Regions from separate parts of the Leclercia pneumoniae genome, predicted to be linked through region 2. Evidence: predicted binding sites of a transcription regulator. Region 2 holds the regulator's gene; the other holds the start of a gene.
What was found. The regulator LexA, encoded in region 2, represses DNA repair genes until DNA is damaged. The targets are predictions, from matches to a motif close to TNCTGTATGTACATACAGNA.
Positions count from the first base shown of each region.

Region 1: the regulator LexA is predicted to act here: its motif matches at 1,750-1,769, upstream of mutH (DNA mismatch repair endonuclease MutH).

Region 1 is NZ_CP071383.1:3,463,209-3,467,423, forward strand. Features, by position in the region: gene ptsP (phosphoenolpyruvate--protein phosphotransferase) at 1-772, opposite strand, end outside; gene rppH (RNA pyrophosphohydrolase) at 785-1,315, opposite strand; gene mutH (DNA mismatch repair endonuclease MutH) at 1,997-2,689, shown strand; gene JZ655_RS16775 (YgdI/YgdR family lipoprotein) at 2,818-3,036, shown strand; gene JZ655_RS16780 (NADP(H)-dependent aldo-keto reductase) at 3,167-4,207, shown strand.
Region 2 is NZ_CP071383.1:267,457-271,671, reverse strand. Features, by position in the region: gene JZ655_RS01250 (CsbD family protein) at 56-265, opposite strand; gene dinF (MATE family efflux transporter DinF) at 408-1,727, opposite strand; gene lexA (transcriptional repressor LexA) at 1,788-2,396, opposite strand; gene JZ655_RS01235 (diacylglycerol kinase) at 2,506-2,874, opposite strand; gene plsB (glycerol-3-phosphate 1-O-acyltransferase PlsB) at 3,029-4,215, shown strand, end outside.

The DNA.
Region 1 (4,215 bases), 1.2 Mb from region 2:
GCTCCCGACGCAGACGCGCATCTGACAGCAGGTGGGAGTAAAGATCGAAAATGGCGGCCGTCTCTTTCTGCGCACCGGCGGCAAAGCGTTTACTGTAGCGGCGAAACTCACTGGCTGCCTCTTCCAGCGCGCCGGTTAGTCGCTCTCGCTCAAGGGCGGTGTCCAGCGTAGAGGCTTCGTAAACCTGCTCCATTAACGGCAGGGTTGCGTCCATCCAGCCTTCGGCGATGGCGACGCCCGGCGAAGCAGGCAGCGCGCGTATGCGCGTCTGGCGATATTGACCAAACAGCGCCGCGAGCTGGGACTGGGAGAGAATGGCTGCCATTTGCGTGGCCAGCGTAACGAGGAAAGACTCTTCACTTTCGTCGTACTGACGCAGTTCGCGCTGCTGAACGACCAGCACGCCAAGCAGCTGACGACGCTGAATAATGGGAACGCCCAGAAATGCCCGGAAGCGTTCTTCTTTTACGGAGGGGATATATTTAAAGCTGGGGTGTTTCTGCGCATCCGCCAGGTTGATAGGCTCAGCAAGGCGCCCAACCAACCCGACGATACCTTCATCAAATGCAAGCGCGACGGTACGGCCGCGTGGTTTTTTCAAACCTCGCGTGGCCATCAGATAATAACAACGCCGATCATGGTCGGCCAGGTAGACCGAACAGACCTCAGTTTCCATCGCAAGACAGATGTCAGTGACCAGAATATCCAGCGCCTCGTTGAGCCGTGGAGCGCTGGCCACCTTCTCGACTATTTCTCGCAGGCGGGTGAGCATAATGTGCGTAGCTTAACCTCTTTTACGTCGCCAGGCAGGTGCACTTTGCGGCTTAGGAGGGGCCTCCTGAAGCGTCATGACGGCACTTGCGAACTCTTTCATTACCCTGCGGTAAACGTCGCGTTTAAACGACACGACCTGACGGACAGGATACCAGTAGCTAACCCAGCGCCAACCGTCGAACTCCGGCGTGCTACTGCTTTGCATGTTGATATCTGCGTCGCTGCTCACCAGTTGCAGAAGAAACCATTTTTGTTTCTGGCCGATACATACCGGCTTTGTGTCCCAACGCACCAAACGTTTTGGTAATTTGTAACGCAACCAGTTGCGGGTCGAAGCAAGGATACGAACATCCTTCCGGCTTAAGCCAACTTCTTCGTACAGCTCCCGATACATCGCTTGCTCTGGGGTCTCTCCGGGGTTTATCCCACCCTGGGGAAATTGCCAGGAGTGCTGGCCATATCGGCGGGCCCACATCACCTGCCCCTGACGATTACAAATTACGATTCCGACATTCGGGCGGTAGCCATCGTCATCAATCACCGGACTACCTCAAACTAAACTTTATATAGAAATGATTGTTTCACACTCCAGTGAGGCGGTAAACCACTCTCTTACAGCCCTGCGGCGTAATAACATTTGAATAACTCACAAATTTCATCTGAGTTATAAACAGATGACCGAGCCGAAAGACGATTTTATTCACTTTTTCTGTGGATAGAGTTGTGAAGAAGTATGGAATTACCGATGGACAACCCAGATTACTCTTAATGATACGTAAAAACCCCACCCAAACAAAAGCTTTAAATACAGGGCATTACCCTGCTAATTCACTGCATAACATCGGCTAGTGTGATGCAGGTCACAAGCAAGATCATTGTATTGATGAAAGATCCACCAGCGTCGGTTTTATCCACAGATTGTGCCAATAAGTTAGGCACATTTTGTCTGATTTTTCGATTTTGACCATACGTCAAGGCTGTAAATGGAACCAGTAGTCAGGGTTATCACCACTTATCCCATTTTTCTGTGGATAACATGGTATAAGATCCTGTTCATTGTCAGTGACCAGAATTGAACAACCTTTTCGTGCCAGAAAAATTTCGCCTAAAAAGGTTAAGAAAAGCGTTATAAATCATTGGCCTGTTTTCTTTATACAGAACGGGATAAACTCATTCCCGATCGTGTATAACAACTGCTCATTTTTTAACCAATAGGTTCGTTATGTTTTCCCTCGTACCGTTAAGCTCTCCACCTGACAGCGAAGCACAGTTAATGGCCCAGGCCCAGCGGCTGGCAGGCTACTCTTTGGGAGAGTTGGCGCGGCTTGCAGGTTTACCCATTCCGCAGGATCTGAAGCGTGATAAAGGCTGGATCGGTCTCTTGCTGGAGGTGTGGCTGGGTGCCAGCGCCGGCAGCAAGCCGGAGCAGGATTTTGCGGCGCTCGGGGTAGAACTCAAAACCATCCCGGTGGATAGTCAGGGTAAACCGCTGGAGACGACCTTTGTCTGTGTGGCACCACTGACGGGGAATACCGGGATCACCTGGGAAACCAGCCACGTGAAGCATAAATTGAACCGCGTCCTGTGGGTGCCGGTTGAAGGGGATCGAGCTATTCCACTGGCAGAACGGCGAATCGGTTCGCCGCTGATCTGGAGCCCTGACGAGGAAGAAGATCGGCAACTGCGGCTGGACTGGGAAGAGTTGATGGATATGATTGTCCTTGGCCAGGTTGAGCGTATTACTGCGCGTCACGGAGAGGTGTTGCAATTGCGCCCTAAAGCCGCCAATAGCAAAGCCCTGACCGAGGCCATTGGTACACATGGCGAGCCCATTTTGACCCTTCCGCGCGGCTTTTACCTGAAAAAGAATTTCACCGGCGCCTTGCTGGCCCGCCATTTTTTGTTGAAAACATAGTTTTTCATGGCCATTTTCGTTATATCGCCCGCAATATGAGTATTTTTAAGATTTTACTGCTTTCGGCTTCGTAACTTCTAAGTTATTACTACACTAAGAAGAGTTTGAGCCAGTTAAAGGGGGTGGATATGAAAAAATGGGCAGTGATCATTTCAGCTGTTGGTTTAGCGTTTGCCGTTTCTGGTTGCAGTAGCGATTACGTCATGGCGACAAAGGACGGTCGGATGATTTTGACTGACGGCAAACCCGAAGTCGACGATGATACCGGTCTGGTGAGCTACCGCGATCAGCAAGGAAATTCGATGCAGATTAACCGCGATGAAGTTTCACAAATTATTGAACGATAAAGATTAAGGTCAGCGCCCGCTGGCCTTTTTGATTTTTCTCTTCCCCTTTTGCTTCCCCTCTGCCATGTTTATATTCCTTTGTCGGGAGGTTCCTGACCCATCTTATAAGTCACTATAAAGGAAGCCGGCTATGCATTATCACCGTATCCCCCATAGCTCACTGGAAATCAGTCAACTGGGGTTGGGCACCATGACATTTGGTGAACAAAATAGCGAAGCCGATGCCCATGCTCAACTCGACTACGCCATCAGCCAGGGGATAAACCTGATTGATGTGGCAGAGATGTACCCGGTGCCGCCGCGCCCCGAGACTCAGGGCTTAACGGAAACCTATGTTGGCAACTGGCTGGCAAAGCATGGCAACCGTGAGAAGCTGGTCCTCGCCTCTAAAGTCAGCGGGCCGTCACGCAACAATGACAGCGGGATCCGCCCGAATCAGATCCTTGATCGCAAGAACATTCGCGAAGCGCTGGATGCCAGCCTGAAGCGTCTGCAGACCGATTACCTTGACCTCTATCAGGTACACTGGCCGCAGCGACCAACTAACTGTTTCGGCAAACTGGGTTACAGCTGGGCCGACAGCGCGCCGGTGGTGACCCTGCTCGAAACCCTGGAAGCGCTGACCGAGTGCCAGCGCGCCGGAAAGATCCGTTATATCGGTGTCTCTAACGAAACCGCGTTTGGCGTGATGCGCTATCTGCACCTGGCCGATAAGCATGATCTGCCGCGTATCGTCACTATCCAGAACCCCTATAGCCTGCTGAACCGCAGCTATGAAGTGGGTCTTGCGGAAGTGAGCCAGTATGAAGGGGTGGAACTGCTCGCCTACTCGTGTCTGGCCTTTGGCACCCTGACGGGTAAATACCTTAACGGCGCGAAACCTGCCGGGGCGCGTAATACCCTCTTTAGCCGCTTTACCCGCTACAGCGGCGAGCAGTCGCAAAAAGCGGTGGCGGCGTATGTCGATATCGCGAAACGTCACGGTCTGGATCCTGCCCAGATGGCGCTGGCCTTTGTTCGCCGTCAGCCGTTTGTTGCCAGCACCTTGCTGGGCGCAACCTCGCTGGAGCAGTTGAAAACCAACGTTGAAAGCTGGCATCTCGAATTGAGTGAAGAGGTGTTAGCCGAGATTGAAGCGGTGCATCAGGTTTATACCTACCCCGCCCCATAACAAAAGCA
Region 2 (4,215 bases):
TGGGCGGCCTGAGGCCGCCCTGGGTGTACTTCCTTGTACTACGGGTATTACCGGCTTACCAGCGGTAATCGTTACGGGTTTCCCAGTCTTTCACTTCCGATTCAGCCTGGTCTTTCTGATAACCATAACGTTCCTGAATTTTACCCACCAGCTGGTCGCGCTTACCTTCGATGATAGTCATATCATCATCAGTCAGCTTACCCCACTGTTCTTTAGCTTTACCTTTGAACTGTTTCCAGTTACCGCCGACTTCGTCTTTATTCATAATCGCATCCTCATCGTTCGGTGATTAGCCTTCGTATCGTCCGTTACGTTCATTTCCTGTTGGACTTGATAATTATTATAGTTAAGGCTTCGGCGAACGAGGCACTATTCAGAATCTTTTACCGTTACGCCAAACGAAACCGCTACATAAACCAGGTATTATTACGCCAGTGATGGCGCCAGATAAGCGCCTGCGACAGGCCACGCAGAGCCAGAAACACGGCCAGCGCCAGCCATAGACCATGGTTACCCAGCCAGGGCAATGTGAGTAGCGTGAGGCCAAACCCGGCGGCGGCGATCGCCATACTGTTGCGCATTTCAGCGCCCCGCGTGGCGCCAATAAACATGCCATCCAGCAGGTAACACCACACCCCCACCACCGGTAATATTATCTGCCAGACCAGGTAATGATTCGCCAGTTCGCGAAGTTCGGGCAGCGAGGTGAGTAAGGCGATGATGCGATCGCCCATTAAGGCATAAATGAGAGCAAACCCCAGTGCAACCAGCCCGGCCTGACGACAGGCGGCGCGCCATACCTCGCGTAGCTGGCCACTTTCGCGGGCACCATACGCCTGGCCGGAGTGCGCCTCCACCGCATAGGCAAAGCCATCCAGCGCGTAGGCAGTAAAGGTCAGCAGGGTCATCAGAACCGCGTTGACGGCGACGATTTCGGGCCCCAGCCGGGCGCCAAAGACGGTTAGTGCGCCAAAGCAGAGCTGTAACAGCAACGAGCGCAACATGATATCGCGGTTCAGAGCCATGAGTTTGCGGATATTACCGCGCCAGCTCGCTTTCAACATCGCCAGTGAGATGCCGCGCAGGGCCAGTACTCGCCAGACCATCCACAAGCCAATCAATAACGTGGCGTACTCTGCCACCGCCGTGGCCAGCGCGGCGCCCTGCACATTCATCTTCAGGCCCATCACCAGCCACAGGTCGAGTACGATATTAATCAGGTTACCCACTACCAGCAGGATCACCGGGGCGCGGGCATATTGCACCCCCAGCAACCAGCCGAGCAATACCAGGTTTGCCAGCGATGCCGGCGCGCTGAGCCAGCGTATTTCCAGGAAACGCCGTGCCTGAAGCAGCACCGCGTCGCTCCCCCCCACAATATGCAGGGCAAGATCGATAAGCGGGGTTCGCAGTAACACAATCAGCAGCCCGGCCCCCAACGCCATCAGCAGCGGCTGCACCAGCGCACGTGCCAGACGCAACGGATCTTTTGCGCCATAGGCCTGGGCAGTTAAACCGGTAGTGCTCATGCGCAGGAAGAGCAGCAGCATAAAGAGGAAACTGGTCGCCGTCGCGCCGATGGCCACGCCGCCAAGATAGACAGGGGAATCCAGATGACCTATCACCGCCGTATCGACCAGCCCCAGCAGCGGCACGCTGATATTGGAGAAGATCATCGGCAGCGCAAGACGCCATAACGCCTTATCGGCGGTAGTCAGCAGAGACATGTGAATAACCAGAGAGAAAGAGAACAGGCTACGACACAGTCGTAGCCTGTCGGGAAGAGATTACAGCCAGTCGCCGTTGCGGATAACGCCAACCGCTAAGCCTTCAATGGAGAAGTTGTTTTCACGCAGGTCAACAACGATGGGGGAGAATTCGCTGTTTTCCGGCAGAAGCTGAACAATGTTGCCCTGCTTCTTCAGGCGCTTCACGGTTACTTCGTCGTCGATACGCGCCACGACCACCTGGCCGTTGCGCACATCCTGCGTTTTATGCACTGCCAGCAGATCGCCGTCGATAATGCCGATATCCTTCATGGACATGCCGCTAACGCGCAGTAAAAAGTCTGCACTCGGCTTAAACATACCGGGATCAACCTGATAGTGACCTTCAATGTGCTGCTGCGCCAGCAGCGGCTCACCCGCTGCTACGCGGCCTACCAGCGGCAGGCCCTCTTCTTCTTCAACCAGCAAACGAATGCCGCGAGACGCGCCGGAGACGATCTCCAGAACGCCCTTACGTGCCAGGGCTTTGAGATGCTCTTCAGCGGCGTTCGGAGAACGGAATCCCAGACGCTGCGCGATTTCCGCACGCGTGGGTGGCATCCCCGTCTGGCCGATATGATCCCGAATGAGATCAAACACCTCTTGCTGCCTGGTCGTTAACGCTTTCATTCCGCCCCCTGGGTGTATATACAGTTATGCTGTGAGTATATACAGTCAAAGGCGATTTTGGAACCATAAACCGCACAAAAAACCAGAGACTTATTCGTTTTGTCGAGGCTTATCGAAAATGTCCCCACAGCAGTGAGAGCCAGGTAAAGAGCGCGACAAAGATACTTAACAATACCGCCGCCGAGCCCATGTCTTTGGCCCGCCCGGAAAGTTCGTGATAATCAGACCCGATACGATCCACTACCGCTTCAATCGCACTGTTTAAAATTTCGACTATCATCACCAACATCACCGAGCCAATCAGCAGCACGCGGGTAATAGGATCGACATCCAGCCAGCAGGCAATAATGATTGCCGCAATCACGGCAACGCTCTCCTGGCGGAAGGCCGCCTCGTTGATCCAGGCTGCGCGGATCCCTTTCCATGAATAACCAGCAGCTTTAATGATACGGGTTAACCCAGTGGTATTATTGGCCATCAAAAGAACCTTTATTGAAAAATAGCGTCAGTAACTATAGCTATAGAGCGTTGCCATACCGCCTGAAGTATGACGGGTAACAACAGAAATTTTGTGCGCATTCTGTTATCCTTGCGCCGCAATTGCATTTTTAACCAGAGGCTTTACATCGTTTATGTCTGGCTGGCCAAGAATTTACTACAAATTACTTAATTTACCATTAAGCGTCCTGGTAAAAAGCAAGTCTATCCCGGCAAATCCTGCGCCGGAATTAGGGCTCGATACCTCGCGCCCTATTATGTACGTTTTGCCTTATAACTCTAAGGCCGACTTGCTGACGCTGCGCGCCCAGTGCCTGGCGCATGATTTACCTGACCCGCTGGAGCCGCTGGAGATCGACGGCACCCTGCTGCCGCGCTATGTCTTTATCCACGGCGGGCCGCGCGTGTTCACCTATTACACGCCGAAAGAAGAGTCCATCAAGCTGTTCCACGACTACCTCGATCTGCACCGCAGCAACCCGAATCTGGATGTGCAGATGGTGCCGGTCTCGGTCATGTTTGGCCGTCGCCCGGGGCGCGAAAAAGGAGAAGAGAACCCGCCGCTGCGTATGCTGAACGGCGTGCAGAAGTTCTTCGCCGTGACCTGGCTTGGTCGCGACAGCTTTGTGCGCTTCTCGCCGTCCGTCTCTCTGCGCCGGATGGCGGATGAGCACGGCACCGATAAGATTATCGCGCAGAAGCTGGCGCGCGTGGCGCGTATGCACTTTGCCCGCCAGCGTCTGGCTGCTGTAGGGCCACGTCTGCCTGCCCGTCAGGATCTCTTCAACAAACTGCTGGCATCCAAAGCGATTGCCCGTGCGGTTGAAGACGAAGCGCGCAGCAAAAAAATCTCCCACGAAAAAGCGCAGCAAAACGCCATTGCGCTAATGGAAGAGATCGCCGCGAACTTCTCTTACGAGATGATTCGCCTCTCCGATCGTATCCTGAGCTTTACGTGGAACCGCCTCTATCAGGGCATTAACGTTCATAACGCCGAACGGGTGCGTCAGCTGGCGCACGACGGTCATGAAATTGTCTATGTGCCCTGCCACCGCAGCCACATGGACTACCTGCTGCTCTCGTATGTGCTCTATCATCAGGGCCTGGTACCGCCGCATATCGCAGCCGGTATTAACCTGAACTTCTGGCCAGCAGGGCCGATTTTCCGTCGCCTGGGTGCGTTCTTTATTCGCCGTACCTTTAAGGGCAACAAGCTCTACTCCACCGTCTTCCGCGAGTATCTGGGCGAGCTGTTCAGCCGCGGCTATTCCGTTGAGTACTTCGTTGAGGGCGGTCGTTCCCGTACCGGGCGTCTGCTCGA